2 regions of the Chromobacterium sp. genome follow, and region 2 is predicted to be linked to the other one. Evidence: predicted binding sites of a transcription regulator. Region 2 holds the regulator's gene; the other holds the start of a gene.

Region 1 (7,962 bases), on a different contig from region 2:
GAACCCTCGTCTTAAGCTTGGAAGGCTTCAGCTCTACCATTGAGCTACACCCGCGTTCGATTTTTCACCCACGACGCCCAAACTTCAGAACCGGACATCGCTAACCGCAACAAAAACTTGGTGGAGGAGGAAGGATTCGAACCTTCGAAGGCAGAGCCGTCAGATTTACAGTCTGATCCCTTTGACCGCTCGGGAATCCCTCCTGAAAGAGACCCGAATAATATAGATAGCTCTGAACACCGTCAACAGCTTTTTGCGCTTTTTTCTAATTATTTTACGCAAAAAACGAAAACGCCCTGACTCTGCCAGGGCGATCTCAATGAATTCATGAGCTTAGCGTTTACGCCTGCCCAGAGATTTTCAAATATTTCTGATGCAGCTGATCCTGCGTCTCCGGATGGGCCGGATCCAGCGGGATGCAATCCACCGGACAGACTTGCTGACATTGCGGCTCATCGTAGTGACCTACGCACTGAGTGCACAGATTGGGATCGATCTGGTAGATCTCTTCGCCCTGCGAGATCGCATTGTTCGGGCACTCCGGCTCACAGACGTCGCAGTTGATGCATTCGTCGGTAATCATCAAAGACATAGTAAATTCCTCAAGTATTCCACATCATGAATTTTGTCACCCGACAGTCGGGCTCGCAAGCTCGCCCCGTTATATATTTATGAGCCCGCCTGCGGATACTGGCTCAACCGGGCTCCGCCGCCCGGCGCAGCAGGCCGTAGTGCACCTGCCCGGCCTTGGCCTGTTTCAACACTTCCCAGCCCGGCAATGCTTCCGGCCAGCGCCGTGCCTCGACATATACCACGCCGTCCTCGCTCAGCATCGGCGGCAACAACGGCAGCACCTGCTCCAGTAGGTCGGAATCGAACGGCGGATCGACGAAGACGACATCGAAACGCTCGCGGCAAGCTTTCAGATAAGCCAGGGCCTCCTGCGGCGCCACGTCTATCGCCATCGCGGACAATAATTGCCGATTGGCTTTCAAGGATTCGGCCACGACGCGGGATTTCTCCACCATCACCACCCGATGCGCTTCGCGCGACGCCGCCTCGAAGCCCAGGGCGCCGCTGCCGGCGAACAGATCCAGGCAGGATTTGCCGTATAGCTGCTGCCCCAACCAGTTAAACAGCGTTTCCCTCACCCGGTCCGGCGTTGGCCGTAAACCCTGAGCGTCAGGAAATGGCAGCAGACGGCGTCGATACTCGCCACCGATGATTCTGACCGTGTTACGCGACTGACTCATAATGCCCTGCCCAAAAAACAAGGGGCTGAGTGTACCCCGATACGCGCCGACGCGCCTCATTGTTGCGCAAACCCGCCACCATCTGTCGCACACGATGTCACAGTAGGCAGTTTATTCCTTATATATAGATTCCGGATTTTCTCGTTCGTCGCCACCTGGCAGCAACAATTGGGTAAGCCATCTCATTTGAGGATACAATTTAGCCATTTACCGAATTCAGCCGGCCTTAACGCATGTTTAGCTTCTTCAAAAGAAAAACCAAATCCGAACCCACGCAGCCGACGGAGGCGCAAACCGATAGCACGGTGAAGCTCGCCCCGATTGAGGCAATGGAGTCCCCGGCGCCGCAAGCACATGCCGAGCCCTTGGCTCCAGAGCCCGCCCCGGTCGCTCCCGAACTTATCGCCGAGCAAGCCCCTATCGCCATCGCCGCGGAGCCCAGCGCCCCCGAGGCCGAACCTGCCTCCTTGAAAAAGATGAGCTGGACCGAGCGGCTGAAAGCCGGCCTGTCCAAAACCAGGGACAAGCTTGGCAAGTCCCTGGCCGGCCTGTTTGGCGGCGGCAAGATCGACGAAGACTTGTATGAGGAGTTGGAAACGGTGTTGCTCACCGCCGATATGGGCGTGGACGCGACCAACCATCTGCTCGGCGATGTGCGCGAACGCGTCTCGCTGAAAGGACTGAAAGACTCCGCCGAACTGAAAGGCGCGCTGAAGGAATCGCTGAGCGACTTGATCTCACCGCTCGAGCAAGGCCTGGACGTCAACGGCAAGAAGCCTTTCGTCATCATGATGGCCGGCGTCAACGGAGCCGGCAAGACCACATCGATAGGCAAGCTGGCCAAGTACTACCAGAGCCAGGGCAAGAGCGTGCTGCTCGCCGCCGGCGATACTTTCCGCGCCGCCGCCCGCGAGCAATTGATGGCCTGGGGCGAGCGCAACAATGTCACCGTGATCGCCCAGCAAGGCGGCGACTCCGCCGCCGTCTGCTATGACGCGATTCAGGCAGCCATCGCCCGCGGCATCGACATTGTACTGGCCGACACCGCTGGCCGCTTGCCCACCCAACTGCACCTGATGGAGGAAATCCGCAAGGTGAAGCGGGTGATCCAGAAAGCGCTGCCGGAAGCCCCGCACGAAATCATTCTGGTGCTTGACGCCAATATCGGCCAGAACGCGATCAATCAGGTCAAGGCCTTCGACGATGCGCTGGGCCTGACCGGTCTGATCTTGAGCAAGCTGGACGGCACCGCCAAGGGCGGCGTGATCGCCGCCATCGCCAAGCAGCGCCCGGTTCCCTTGCGCTTCGTCGGCATCGGCGAAAGCATAGACGACCTGCGCCCGTTCAAGGCCAAGGACTATATCGACGCGCTGTTCGACTGAACGCGCAGTCCTTTGCGCGCTCTCACACATGCCGTCACCAGCTAAAGCGGGAACAGAATAATGATCCAGTTCGACCAGGTTACCAAGCGCTACCCCGGTGGCAATGAAGCCCTGAAAAACCTGTCCTTCAACATCGACACCGGAGAAATGGTCTTTCTCGCCGGCCACTCCGGCGCGGGCAAGTCCACCTTGCTCAAACTGGTCGCCGGCATTGAGCGGGCCACCGCCGGCGGCGTTATCGTCAACGGCCAGAACCTGTCCAAGCTGCGTTCCAGCCAGATTCCCTATGTGCGCCAGCATATCGGCCTGGTGTTCCAGGATCACAAAATCCTGTTCGACCGCAGCGTGTTCGACAATGTGATGCTGCCGCTGGACATCATCGGCTTCGACCGCCGCGATGCCGCCAAGCGCGTGCGTGCGGCGCTGGATAAGGTGGGCCTGCTCAGCAAGGAAAAAACCATGCCGATCCGCCTGTCCGGCGGCGAGCAGCAGCGCCTGTGCATCGCCCGCGCCGTGGTGCATCGCCCCAGTATTCTGCTGGCAGACGAGCCATCGGCAAACCTGGACCGCGCCTATGCGCTGGACATCATGGAATTGTTCAAATCCTTCCACCAAGTCGGCGTCACCGTGCTGATCTCCGCTCACGACGAAACCCTGATGGAAGACTACGGCCGCCGGATCATCCGGCTGCGGGAAGGACAATTTGCCGCATGAAACACTATCTGTACCTGAACTGGCAAAGCGCCAAACTCGCGCTGCTCAAGATTTTGCGCCAACCATTCGGCAGCCTGCTGACCCTGCTGATGCTGTCGCTGGCGCTGGCGCTGCCACTCTCTCTCTACCTTGCCATCAGCAGCGTGCAAGACTGGGTGGGGAGGCTGAGCGCCACGCCTCAAGTCACCTTGTTCATGGAGTTGTCGGCGGAAGAAGCCGATCTGGCCGCGGTGACCTCCACCTTGACTCACCACCCCAAGGTCAAGAGCTACAGCTTTGTCAGCAAGGACCGCGCGCTGGCCGATATGGAAAAGCGCAATGGCTTGCCGGGCCTGACCGATGGCCTGGACAGCAACCCCCTGCCCGACGCCTTCGTCGTCACGCCAAAGGCGCTGGAGCCGCGCGAACTGGAGATGCTGCAAAAAGAGCTTTCCGGCCTGCCCATGGTGGAGCAAGCCCAGTTTGACGCGGACTGGGCCAAGCGCCTGTACGGCATGGTGGAGATGGGCAAGCATCTGACCTGGTTCCTCGCCGCCGCGCTCGGCATCGCACTGGTCCTGGTCACCAACAACGCGATCCGCATGCAGATCCTGGCGCGCCAGGATGAAATCGAAGTGTCGAAACTGATAGGCGCGCCGGACAGCTTCATCCGCCGTCCCTTCATGTATCACGCGATGTGGCAGGGCATACTCGCCGGACTCGCCGCCTGGGGGCTGACCGCCTGGCTGACCACGGTGGCCAACCCGGCGATTCGCGACTTTGCACAGCTTTATGGCGAACGAGTCGAATTACGCAATTTGAGCCCGGTTGAACTCGCCATCGCCATCGCCGCATCGGCAATGCTGGCCATGCTCGGCGCCCGCTTGGCCTCGGATCACCACCTGCGCAAGATAGAGCCCAAATAACCCGTGACGAGCCGCTATGTAAGCGGCTCAACAACTATTAATCAGTCTGTTCACGCCGCTAGAAGGCCACTGCGTTACTATCGAGTCAATAGAAAAAATCATTGACGCAGGAACCTTTCATTGCTAGCACTCTCCATATACGAGTGCTAACATATCACTACCCAAGGAGGTAGTTATACAGATGACCACAACATTTGCTTTGCCCGTCCCGTCCACCAGCGGCAGCCTGGAGCAATACATCCAAGCTGTTAACAGCGTACCCATGCTGACGCCTGAGCAGGAAAACGAGCTTGCAACGCGCTTTCAGGAGCAAAACGACCTGGAAGCCGCGCGCCAGCTGGTGCTTTCGCACCTGCGCGTGGTGGTATCGATTTCCCGCGGCTACTCCGGCTACGGCCTGCAGCAAGCCGACTTGATCCAGGAAGGCAATATCGGCCTGATGAAGGCGGTCAAGCGCTTCGAGCCCGATCGTGGCGTGCGCCTGTTCTCCTTCGCCGTGCACTGGATCAAGGCAGAGATTCACGAATTCATCCTGCGCAACTGGCGCTTGGTGCGCATCGCCACCACCAAGCCGCAGCGCAAGCTGTTCTTCAATCTACGCAGCATGAAGAGCAGTTTTTCCGCGTTGTCGGAAAACGAGGCTCGCCAGATTGCCGACGATCTTGGCGTCAAGCCGGAAGAAGTCCGCGAGATGGAAACCCGCATGAGTGGCCAGGATATCGCGCTACTGGCGGACGACAACGATGATGACAGCTACGCGCCGATTGACTGGCTGGCCGACCATCACAATGAGCCGACCAAAGAACTAGAGCGTCGCGCTTTCGACCACCTGCAAACCGAAGGACTGCAGCAGGCGCTGGCCACGCTGGACCCGCGCAGCCGCCGTATTGTCGAAGCTCGCTGGCTGGCCGACGACAGCGGCTCCACGCTGCACGAATTGGCCGCGGAGTTCGGTGTATCCGCTGAGCGCATCCGCCAGATCGAAGCCAAGGCGCTGAGCAAGATGAAAACCGCGCTGAGCCAGGGCGTCGTCATCGACGGCTGATTCCGCCCCCCGCGCCCACAAAAAAACCACAGGCTTGCCTGTGGTTTTTTCTTTGCGACCCGCTACCGAGCTACTCGTTGATGGTCTGGTATTTGGCCGACAGCTTGGCATAAGCGTCACGCGCCACTTCTCGCAAGGGTTCCCAGTCGGCATTATCATCGTCCAACGTCCCCAGGAACACCCCGGCGTAAGTCGGGAACGACGCCAAAGTCATCCGCAGCGTCTGCTCCGCCTGCGACTGCTGGCCCGCCAGAATCTCCAGCTGCGCGCGTTTCAACATCACCTCGGGATACGGCCGGAACGCGGTCAGGCGATTTTCCAAGGTCAGCTTGCGCGCCAACTGATCCGGACTTACTTTCAGGTAATCATCCACCGTGTACATGGCATGGTAGGCAAACAGCGGCTGGGTCTCGGCGATCTCGATCAGACGCTCCATCCGCGCGGCATCTCGCTTGGCGTCATTGGTCGGCGTGTATAAGCCCACCAGTTCCCAGAACATGGACAGACTGCTGAACGAGAGCCAGCCCACCCAGATCAAGGCGGCGAACAGCGGCAGCCGCAGAGGCCAGGCCAGCTGTCGCTGCCCACGCGGCGCCATCGCCGCGAACACCACCAGCATTGCCAGGAAATAGTAATACCACAGCGGATACTCCAGCATGCTGTGCGTCAAGGTCACGGCCAGACAACCCAGCGCCAGCACACCTTCCAGGCTGGCGCGCTGACTGAAGAACGGCCACAACACCCAGATGAAACCAGCGACGATCAATACCGTCACCACGCCGCCCATCTCCGCCAGCAACTGCAAGATCAGATTATGGGAATTGGTGAACAAGCCGCTATTGAAACCGGCGGCGGCGAACTGTGGCAGGGGTTGCAAGCGCACGCTCTCAGCGGCGAATTGCGACCAACCCACTCCCGTGACCGGATGCGCCCGGAAGCTCAACCACGCCTTATGCATTTCCGCGAAGCGGCGCGAGCCCATATCGTCGCCATTGGCCGCCAGGCGGGCCAGGCCAGACGCGTTCTGCAGATTCTCATGCGTCAACCAGGACAATAGGTGATTGAACCAAGGCAAGGCGAACTGCATCGCCAGCACTGACAAGCACGACAGCCACATCGCCCACAGCATGCGGCGCGACTCAGCGCTGCCAATGCGCCAGTGCCACAGCCCTGCCAAGACGGACAGCGCCACCAGATACAGCAGTATGGTGCGCGAACCGGCCCATCCCAACATCAAGGACAGGCCGAAAATCAGGATGGCCAGCCCCCAGCGCGGCAAGTTGCCCGCCGCGTACAAATAAACGGCGGCCACCACCGACCACATCAGATAGTGCGCATACTGATTGCGCTGGCCGATATGGCCGAAAATATTCGTCGTCGGATGCGCGCCATCGTAGAACAAGCCCAGGTCGGCGGCATAACCGGTAAGCTGGGCCACTCCGATCGCTGCCTGCACCAAGCCGCCAGCGAGCAAGCCCCAAGCCAGCCACACCGCAAAGCTCCGCTCGCCCAACTCCTCGCGCAAGGACGCCGTGACCGCGGCCAATAATGCCGCCGCCAGCCACGCCAGCGCCACCGCGTAGTTCATGCCGGGAAACAACAGGGCAAGCCAGTATGGCTGCAGCGCCCAGATAGCGGCCAAAGCCAAGCACCACCAAGCCGCTCGCGGCAACTGCCGGAACAAGCCGCCGCTGGGCAGCAGGAACGCCGCGGCGGCCAACAGCAGCCAGACCACATTGATCTCGCCAAACCACTGCGGCAGCGGCACATAATGGATGCGCGAGGCGAAAGGCAAGATGGCGATCAGGCACAAGGCCAGCATCGCCAAACGGGAAGTCAGGGTTCGAAAGGTCATGCGGCTAGAAACAATCTTGCAGAGTCAAAGCCGAAGCATACCTGATGGCGAGGCAAGCTCAAACGCCGCATCATCAAAACAGCGGCTTCCGACGAACCGGCTCCGCAGCCGTCATCACTGCGGCAAGCCGAGCCTGCTCCATGTTCGGCACGAGTTTCCCATAGGCCTCCGCTGCAACTAACAACCTACTTCGCAACGGGGCAACCTCCGACTCTGGATGAGAAGTGAGCATCGGCACGAAGCGGGGGGCGTAATCCGGATAATTGGCAATCGCAACACGCAGTGTTGCCTCTGCCTGCTTAGGTTGCTGGTTCAAAGCCTGCAGTACACTCAGCTTCACTAGTACCGATGGATAAGGCCGGTAGCTGGCTAAGCGTTCAAAAAACTGCAACTTGATTGGCAATTGCTCCTTGCTGGGCTCAATGTAATTGGCCAAGGCCATATCGACATCCCAGGACCAAAGCGGGAAATTAGGCACCGAACCTAATTCTTTGATCGCCAGCTCTCTGGCCTGGGGCGATGCCGCAGGCACACTATAACGGACCAGCATAGAGAAAACCATCATTCCGGCAGCGAGATAGCACACACAGATAACAACAGCAGCAACTGAGACTGCTTTGAGCATACTAGCCCTCGCCGGCGGCGCGTAACGTCTGCCCGGTGCGAGTGTACAAGCGATACATAGCATTAACAAATAAGGCAAATACCATAATGGGTATTCGAACATACTGTGGACCAATATCACCATCGTCACGCTAAGTAAGAGCAGATTTTCCGCAGTTTGTTCGCCTCTACGCAAAAACCTGCA
Region 2 (7,962 bases):
CAGGGTGTTGGTGCGCTTGATGTTGCCGGTCAGCTTGCGCAGCGCCTGGCTCATCAGGCGGGCTTGCAGGCCGACGTGGCTGTCGCCCATTTCGCCTTCGATTTCAGCCTTGGGCACCAGCGCGGCGACGGAGTCGATCACGATCAGATCGACGCCGCTGGAGCGCACCAGCATGTCGCAGATTTCCAGTGCCTGCTCGCCGGTGTCCGGCTGCGAGATCAGCAGGTCGTCGACCTTGACGCCCAGCTTTTGCGCATATTGCGGGTCCAGCGCGTTTTCCGCGTCGATGTAGGCGCAGGTGCCGCCCAATTTTTGCATCTCGGCCACCGCTTGCAGACACAAGGTGGTTTTACCGGACGACTCCGGGCCGTAGATTTCCACCACGCGGCCGCGCGGCAGGCCGCCGACGCCCAGCGCCAGGTCCAGACTCAGCGAGCCGGTGGAGACCACCTGCAGGTTTTCGTTGATCTGGTTGTCGCTCATGCGCATGATCGAACCCTTGCCAAATTGTTTTTCAATTTGGGCAAGGGCCGCGGCCAACGCTTTGCTCTTGTCTTCGGATGCCATGCTGTCTCCAGTGTGGGGGGCGCTAAACAAAATGAATGCTCGGCCAGCGGCGGCCCGCGTCCATGGCGGCGGGGAAAACCCGATGCCGGACAGGGGTTTGCGCGGCGCGGGGGCGGATCCCGCCACGCTCGCGCTTGCCGCGCCGATAGCCGAAAAGATGCCGTCGATTATCTCATAAAGCCTTGGCCAACGGCAGAGCCGCTTGCCGGCGCCACCGTCCTTCGGGACGGGCGCGTGGCGATATTGCTTGAAAAAGTTGTGATTGCGACCACTTTTACAAGTGTCCACCCTGTGTACAATGAAACCATCATGATGAACGAACGCGCGCAACACCTGCTCAAGGTCCTGATCGAACGCTATATCGTCGACGGCCAGCCGGTGGGGTCCAAAACCCTGTCCATGCTGCCCGGCATCGAGTTGTCGTCCGCGTCCATCCGCAATGTGCTGGCGGAGTTGGAAACCATGGGATTGATCGTGGCGCCGCACACCTCGGCCGGCCGGGTGCCCACCGCGCGCGGCTACCGCGTGTTCGTCGATCGCCTGCTCACCATCCGGCCGCTGGAAGAAGCGGCGCTGCACGAGCTGGAATTGAACCTACAGCCGGACAGCCCGCAGCGCATCGCTCAGTCGGCGTCCTCGCTGCTGTCCGAATTGACCCATTTCGCCGGCGTGATCGTCACGCCGCAGCGCTCCGACATCGCCTTCCGCCAGATCGAATTCCTGCGCCTGTCCGAGCGGCGCGTGCTGATGATCTTGGTGACGCTGGACGGCGATGTGCAGAACCATCTACTGACCACCGAGCGCGACTACACCCCGTCCGAGCTGATCGAGGCCGGCAATTTCATCAACCAGCATTACGCCGGCCAGGGCCTGGCCAGCATCGCCAGCCGCGTGGCGGACGAACTGCGCCAGTTGCAGGGCGATATCGCCGAGCTGATGTCGGCGGCGATACGGCTGGGGCAAAGCTCGATGAACGCCAGCAACGCCGCGGTGGTGGTGGCGGGCGGCAACCGGCTGCTGGAGGTCAACGACCTGTCCGACGACTTGTCGCGGCTGCGTCAGCTGTTCAATGTCTTCGAACGCAAGACCGAGCTGCTGAAGCTGCTGAACCAGGGCCGGGACGCCCAGGGCGTGAACATTTTCATCGGCGAGGAGTCTGGCGTGGTAACGTTGGACGAATGCTCGGTGGTGACCGCGCCTTATCGCATCAACGGCCAGGTGGTCGGTGCGCTGGGCGTGGTCGGCCCCACCCGGATGGCCTACGAGCGGGTGATTCCCATCGTCGACATCACCGCGCGGCTGGTATCCAGCGCCTTGTCGTTCCGGGCGTGATGCGCGCGCGGTCTTGCAACTTGAAAACAGCTATCACTTTTCTTCGCCTATGAGACTCTTGTGCAAACTGGCCCCGCTGGCGGCCTTGTTCTCCTTCCAACTGGCCCAGGCCGACGCGGCCTTCCTGGCGCGCCCGGACGTGCAGCGCTATATCGACGAGCAAGTGGCCAGCGGTCAGTTCAACCGCCCGGAACTGGAGGCGGTGTTCGCCAATGTCGAACTCAAGCCCAATATCATCAAGATACTGGACAAGCCGTCCACCTCGCGGCCCTGGTATCAATTCCGCAAATCCACGGTGGGCGAGCAGACCATAGCCGACGGCGTGGCCTTCTGGCGCGCCAACGCCGCCGCGCTGACGCGCGCGGAACAGCAATATGGCGTGGCGCCGGAGGTGATCGTCGCCATTCTGGGCGTGGAATCGCATTACGGCCGCAACACCGGCAGTTTCCGCCTGGTGGACGCCTTGTCCACCATAGGCTTCGATTATCCGCGCCGCGCCGAGTTTTTCCGCAAAGAACTGACCGAGTTCCTGCTGCTGGCCAAGGAAGAGGGCAAGGACCCGCTGACGCTGAAGGGCTCCTACGCCGGCGCGATGGGCTGGCCGCAGTTCATGCCGTCCAGCTTCCGCAAATGGGCGGTGGATTTCGACGGCAGCGGCCATCGCGACATCTGGAGCGACTCCGACGACGTGATCGGCAGCGTGGCCAATTACTTCCAGCGTCACGGCTGGCGCCATGGCGCCGACGTGATCCTGCCGGCCAGCGTGCAGCCGGGGCCGCAGATCGATCAGTTGGTCGCCGATAAATTCAATCTGCACTACACCGTGGGCGAGCTGAAGAAAATGGGCGTGACGCCGCAGGCGCCGGTGGCCGACGACGTGCCGGCGGTGCTGGTGCCGCTGGAGACCGCGCCGGGCGTGACCGAATACTGGCTGGGGCTCAATAATTTCTTCGTGATCACCCGCTACAACCGCAGCACGCTGTACGCCAAGGCGGTGCAGGAAATCGCCGATCAGCTGCGCCTGCGCTATCTGGCCGGCCAGGCGGCGGCTCAGCCTTGAAACCACGCGCCGCCCGCCGCGGCGGCGGCGCGAAACCTGTCGCCACGCGCGGCGATTGCCATTAAAATCCGCCCCCATGAGCTATCAAGTCCTTGCCCGTAAGTGGCGTCCCAAGCGCTTTGCCGACCTGGTCGGCCAGGAGCACGTGGTGCGCGCCTTGACCAATGCCCTGAAAGAACAGCGTCTTCACCACGCCTACCTGCTGACGGGGACGCGCGGGGTGGGCAAGACCACCATCGCCCGGATTCTGGCCAAGAGCCTGAACTGCGAAACCGGCACCACCGCCGAACCCTGCGGCGAATGCTCGGCCTGTCGCCAGATCGACACCGGCCGCTTCGTCGATCTGCTGGAAATCGACGCCGCGTCCAACACCGGCATCGACAATATCCGCGAAGTGCTGGAAAACGCCCAGTACGCGCCGACATCCGGCCGCTTCAAGGTCTACATCATCGACGAAGTGCACATGCTGTCCAAGAGCGCCTTCAACGCGATGCTGAAGACGCTGGAGGAGCCGCCGGCCCACGTCAAATTCATCCTGGCCACCACCGATCCGCAGAAAGTGCCGGTCACGGTGCTGAGCCGCTGCCTGCAGTTCTCGCTGCGCAATATGACGCCGCAGCAAGTGGCCGGCCACCTGGCCCACATGCTGGACGTGGAAGGCATCGCCTACGAGACGCCGGCGCTGGCCTTGCTGGGCCGTGCCGCTTCCGGTTCGATGCGCGACGCGCAGTCGCTGCTGGACCAGGCCATCGCCTATGGCCTGGGCGAGGTGAAGGAAGACGGCGTGCGCGCGATGCTGGGCGCGGTGGACCGCCGCTATCTGTACGCCTTGCTGCAGGCGCTGGCGGCTGGCGACGGCCCGCAGCTGATGGCCGAGGCCGAACAATTGGCCGAGCGCGGCATCAGCTTCGACAGCGCCCTGACCGAGTTGGCGGTGCTGCTGCAGCAACTGGCGCTGCTACAGACGGTGCCGCAGGCGATTGCGGCGGACGAGCCGGAGCGCGAAGCGCTGCAGGCGCTGGCGGACGCGATCGCGCCGCAGGACGTGCAGCTGTATTACCAGATTTCCATCCATGGCCGCAAAGACCTGGCGCTGGCGCCGGACGAGCACGCCGGTTTCAATATGACCCTATTGCGCATGCTGGCCTTCCATCCGGTCAACGCGCAGCCGGAAGCCGCGGCGCCGCGCCCGGCCGCCGCCGCGCCGGCGCGGCCCAATCCGCCACCGGCCCAGGCCGCTGGCGGCGGAGTGTCGCCAGCCGCGCGCGCCTTGCAGGCCGCCGGCCTGAGTGCTCCAGCGCCGCGTGCCGCGCCGCAGCCGGCCGCCGAGGACAGCGCTCCGGCGCCGGAACCCGAACCCGAGCCCGCGGCCAGCCCCGCCCCGGCCCCGATCCCGGCCGCCGCGCCGGCAAGCCCGCCGCCGCGGCCCGCGGCGCCAGTGGCCGGCGAGGAAGACGAGGACAAGGCCGGCGATGTCGGCCCGGAGGATGTGCCCTGGGGCCAGGGCGCGGCGGCGGACGAGGAGATGCCGTCCTATCTGCAGGCGCCGCCGGAGGAAGCGGTCGATTATGAGTTCGACGGCGACTGGCAGGCGCTGGTGACCGAGTTGGGCGTCAAGTTGGGCGCGGCGCGCATGCTGGCCCATAATGCGGTATTGAAGGATTGGAGCCAGCACAGCCTGGCGCTGGCGGTGCCGGAAAGCTTCCGCCACATGACCAGCCGCGATTATCAGGACAAGCTCAAGCTCGCCTTGCGCGAGCGTTTCGGCCGGCCGGTGGAGTTGACGGTGACGGTGGAGGAACTGGGCCTGGAAACGCCGGCGATGAAAGACGCCCGCCATCGGCAGGAGCAGTTGGACATCGCCCGCGAGAATATGAAAAACGATCCGGTGGTGCAGCAAATGGTGCGTGAATTCGACGCGACGCTGCTCATCGAAACCATTCAACCCGTTAAGGAGTGAAACGATTATGTTTGGCAAAGGTGGTATCGCCGGCCTGATGAAGCAGGCCCAGCAAATGCAAGACAATATGAAAAAGGCGCAGGAAGAGCTGGCCAAGGTGGAAGTGGAAGGCCAGTCCGGCGCCGGCATGGTCAAGGTGGTGATGACTTGCGCGCACGATGTCAAGCGCGTCAGCCTGGACGACAGCCTGCTGGAAGACGCCAAGGAAGACAAGGAAATGCTGGAAGACCTGATCGCCGCCGCGCTCAACGACGCGGTGCGCAAGGTGGAAGCCACCACTCAGGAGAAGATGTCCGGTTTTTCCGCCGGCTTGAACCTGCCGGCCGGCATGAAGCTGCCGTTCTGATCGCAGCGGCTTCGCTATCCGGATGGCTCGGCGCGCGCCGGGCCATTTTTGCGTTGTCCGATGGAGGCCGCGATGCGCCGATTCGCTCATTTCACCGTGCGTAGCCGGCTGCGCGCCGATGCGGACCAGGTGTGGGCGCACGCCACCAGCGCCGTCGGCATCAATGCGGAACTGGGGCCCTGGCTCCGCATGCGCTTGCCTGGCAATGCGCTGCCCGCCGGGCTGGCGCCGCCGGCGCGTATAGGGCGTTGCTGGATCCTGTTGTTCGGCCTGCTGCCGGTGGAGTATGACGAGCTGGAGCTGACGCGGCTGGAGCCGGGCGCCTTCGACGAGCGTTCGACCATGCTGACCCAGCGGCGCTGGCTGCACCGGCGGCGGGTGCGCGCGGTGGCCGGCGGGTGCGAAGTGGTGGACCGTGTCGGCTTCGCGCCGCGCGCGCCGCTGCTGCTGCTGCTGCGGCTGCATTACGCTATTTTCCACTTGGTCTTTGCCTGGCGGCATGCGCGCCTGCGCCGCCGTTTTTCCCGATTGTGAACGCGATGAAGAATCCTCCCGCCCTAGACCACCTGATCTCCGCGCTGAAAGTGCTGCCCGGCGTCGGCCCCAAGACCGCGCAACGCATGGCCTTCCATCTGCTGCAACGCGACAAGAAGGGCGCGGACAAGCTGGCGCGCGCGCTGGACCGTGCGCTGACCCAATTGACCCACTGCGAGCGCTGCAACACCTTCAGCGAAACGCCGCTGTGCCCGATCTGCGCCGACGAGGAGCGCCGGCAGGATTTGCTGTGCGTGGTGGAGATGCCGGCGGATCTGCTGACGCTGGAACAGGCCAAGTGCTTCGACGGCCTGTATTTCGTGCTGATGGGCCGCATCTCGCCGCTGGACAATGTCGGCCCGCGCGACATCAATCTGGACAAGCTCTTGGTGCGGGTCCAGGACCAGGGGGTGGAGGAGGTGATCATCGCCACCAATTTCACCGCCGAGGGCGAGGTCACCGCGCACATGATCGCCGAACTGCTGAAGGAGCGCGGCCTGAAGGTGACGCGCATCGCGCGGGGCATGCCGGTGGGCGGCGAGCTGGAGTATGTCGACCTGGGCACCTTGGCGCAGGCGGTGTATGAACGTCGCGGCGTTGGCCAGTAAGAGGGTGGACTCGGCTGGACAAAAAAAGCAGGCCGGACTAGCCGGCCTGTAACAGAGGAACATCTGGGAACTGGTTTGTCTTTGACTGGCTCTTAGGCCGGCATCAGCTCGGCCGCGGCCGGTTTGACGGGTGCGGCGTGAAAACGGTCGGCGAGGAAGGGACTCACGTCCAGCGGCGGCGTTTCGCCGCGCACCAGCGCGTCCAGCATCACCCCGGTGATGGCCGATGTCAGAATGCCGGTGCGGAAATGGCCGCAGGCGTTCAGATAGCCGTCCACGCCCTGCATCGGCCCCAGGATGGGTAGCTCGTCCGGCGAACCGGGGCGCAAGCCGGCCCAGCAGCGCTTGATATTGATGTTCTTCATCTCCGGGAGGCAGCGGATCGCGCCCTTGACCAGGCCGGCGATTTCCGGATAAGTGTTGCTGACGTCGAAGCCCTTGTCCTCGGTGGTGCTGCCGATCAGGATTTCACCGTTGTCCTTCTGCGCGATATAGCAATCGCTGGTGGTGATGCAGCCGCGCAGCAGCTTGGGCATCTTTTCCGATAGCACGATCTGGCCCTTGACCGGTTTGACCGGGATGCTGACGCCGGTCGCCCATTGGCTCAGCTCGGCGGCCCAGGAGCCGGCGGCGTTGATCAGGGTGTGGCAATGGAATTCGCCGGCTTCCAGCGTGCGCACGCCGGTGACGCGCGAGCCTTGCTTGAGCACGCCGGTGACATTGGTGTTGAAGAACACGTCGACGCCGTTCTGGCGCGCCGCCTCGGTGTAGGCGTCGGTCAGGCGGAAGGGGCTGACCTGGTGGTCGCACAGGAATTCCAGCGCGCCGGTGGCTTCATGGCTGATATAGGGCTCGTTTGCACGCAGCTGAGCCTGGTCCACCCAGCGCACCTGGTCGGACAGATGGGGGATCTGCGCGGCGATGTGTTCGGCGTAGAGCTGATCTTCTTCATCGTAAATCACGAATTTCAGCCCGGTTTCCTCGAACTTGAAATCCATGCCGTGGTTTTCGATCAATTCCTGATGCAGGGCCGGATACAGCGCATTGGAAGCCAGCGCGAAATTGAAGAAGGATTCCGGCAGGATGTGCGGGGTGCTGGCGTCCACGGCGATGGCGGCGCCGGCCGCCTCGCGCTTGTTCTTGGCCGAGGTCATGCGGAAGAAGATCACGCCGCAGCCCAGGCCAACCGATTCGCCTATCGCCCACAGGCCGCCGGCGGACGCGCGCGAGGCGTTGCCGGGGCGCTTGGCGTCGATCAGCGCGATTTTCAGATCCTTGCGCTTGGACAGTTGGTAGGCGCAAGAGGCGCCGATCACGCCGCCGCCGGCAATCACGATATCGTATTGTCTGCTCATGGTCAGGCCTCTTCGGTTTCGGTTTGGAAGGCGGAGAACGGCAAGGGGTCCAGCGGGAAGCGCGGACGGATCCAGCCCACATCGGCCTTGCCGGTATGTTCGCGCAGCCGATCGCTGCAATAGCCGACGCACATCTTGCCCTGGCAATCGCCCATGCTGACGCGGGTGCGCATCTTCAGGCTGATCAAATCCTGCACCCC

What was found. The regulator HrcA, encoded in region 2, represses chaperone genes, less so after heat shock. The targets are predictions, from matches to a motif close to ATTAGCACTCGNNNNNNNCGAGTGCTAAT.
Region 1: a site for HrcA is predicted at 4,377-4,405, ahead of rpoH (RNA polymerase sigma factor RpoH). Genes of this name have one in related genera too.

The regions. Positions count from the first base shown of each region.
Region 1 is NZ_JAYSGF010000018.1:78,860-86,821, reverse strand. Features, by position in the region: tRNA gene ACE3QM_RS11800 (tRNA-Tyr) at 119-203, opposite strand; gene ACE3QM_RS11795 (YfhL family 4Fe-4S dicluster ferredoxin) at 341-592, opposite strand; gene rsmD (16S rRNA (guanine(966)-N(2))-methyltransferase RsmD) at 696-1,253, opposite strand; gene ftsY (signal recognition particle-docking protein FtsY) at 1,487-2,635, shown strand; gene ftsE (cell division ATP-binding protein FtsE) at 2,696-3,349, shown strand; gene ftsX (permease-like cell division protein FtsX) at 3,346-4,254, shown strand; gene rpoH (RNA polymerase sigma factor RpoH) at 4,436-5,299, shown strand; gene ACE3QM_RS11765 (Wzy polymerase domain-containing protein) at 5,370-7,154, opposite strand; gene ACE3QM_RS11760 (Wzy polymerase domain-containing protein) at 7,228-7,962, opposite strand, start outside.
Region 2 is NZ_JAYSGF010000060.1:31-7,992, forward strand. Features, by position in the region: partial or broken gene recA (recombinase RecA) at 1-567, opposite strand, end outside; gene hrcA (heat-inducible transcriptional repressor HrcA) at 877-1,899, shown strand; gene mltB (lytic murein transglycosylase B) at 1,949-2,959, shown strand; gene dnaX (DNA polymerase III subunit gamma/tau) at 3,036-4,919, shown strand; gene ACE3QM_RS21285 (YbaB/EbfC family nucleoid-associated protein) at 4,927-5,265, shown strand; gene ACE3QM_RS21290 (hypothetical protein) at 5,338-5,799, shown strand; gene recR (recombination mediator RecR) at 5,805-6,407, shown strand; gene hcnC (cyanide-forming glycine dehydrogenase subunit HcnC) at 6,500-7,762, opposite strand; gene ACE3QM_RS21305 (NAD(P)/FAD-dependent oxidoreductase) at 7,765-7,962, opposite strand, start outside.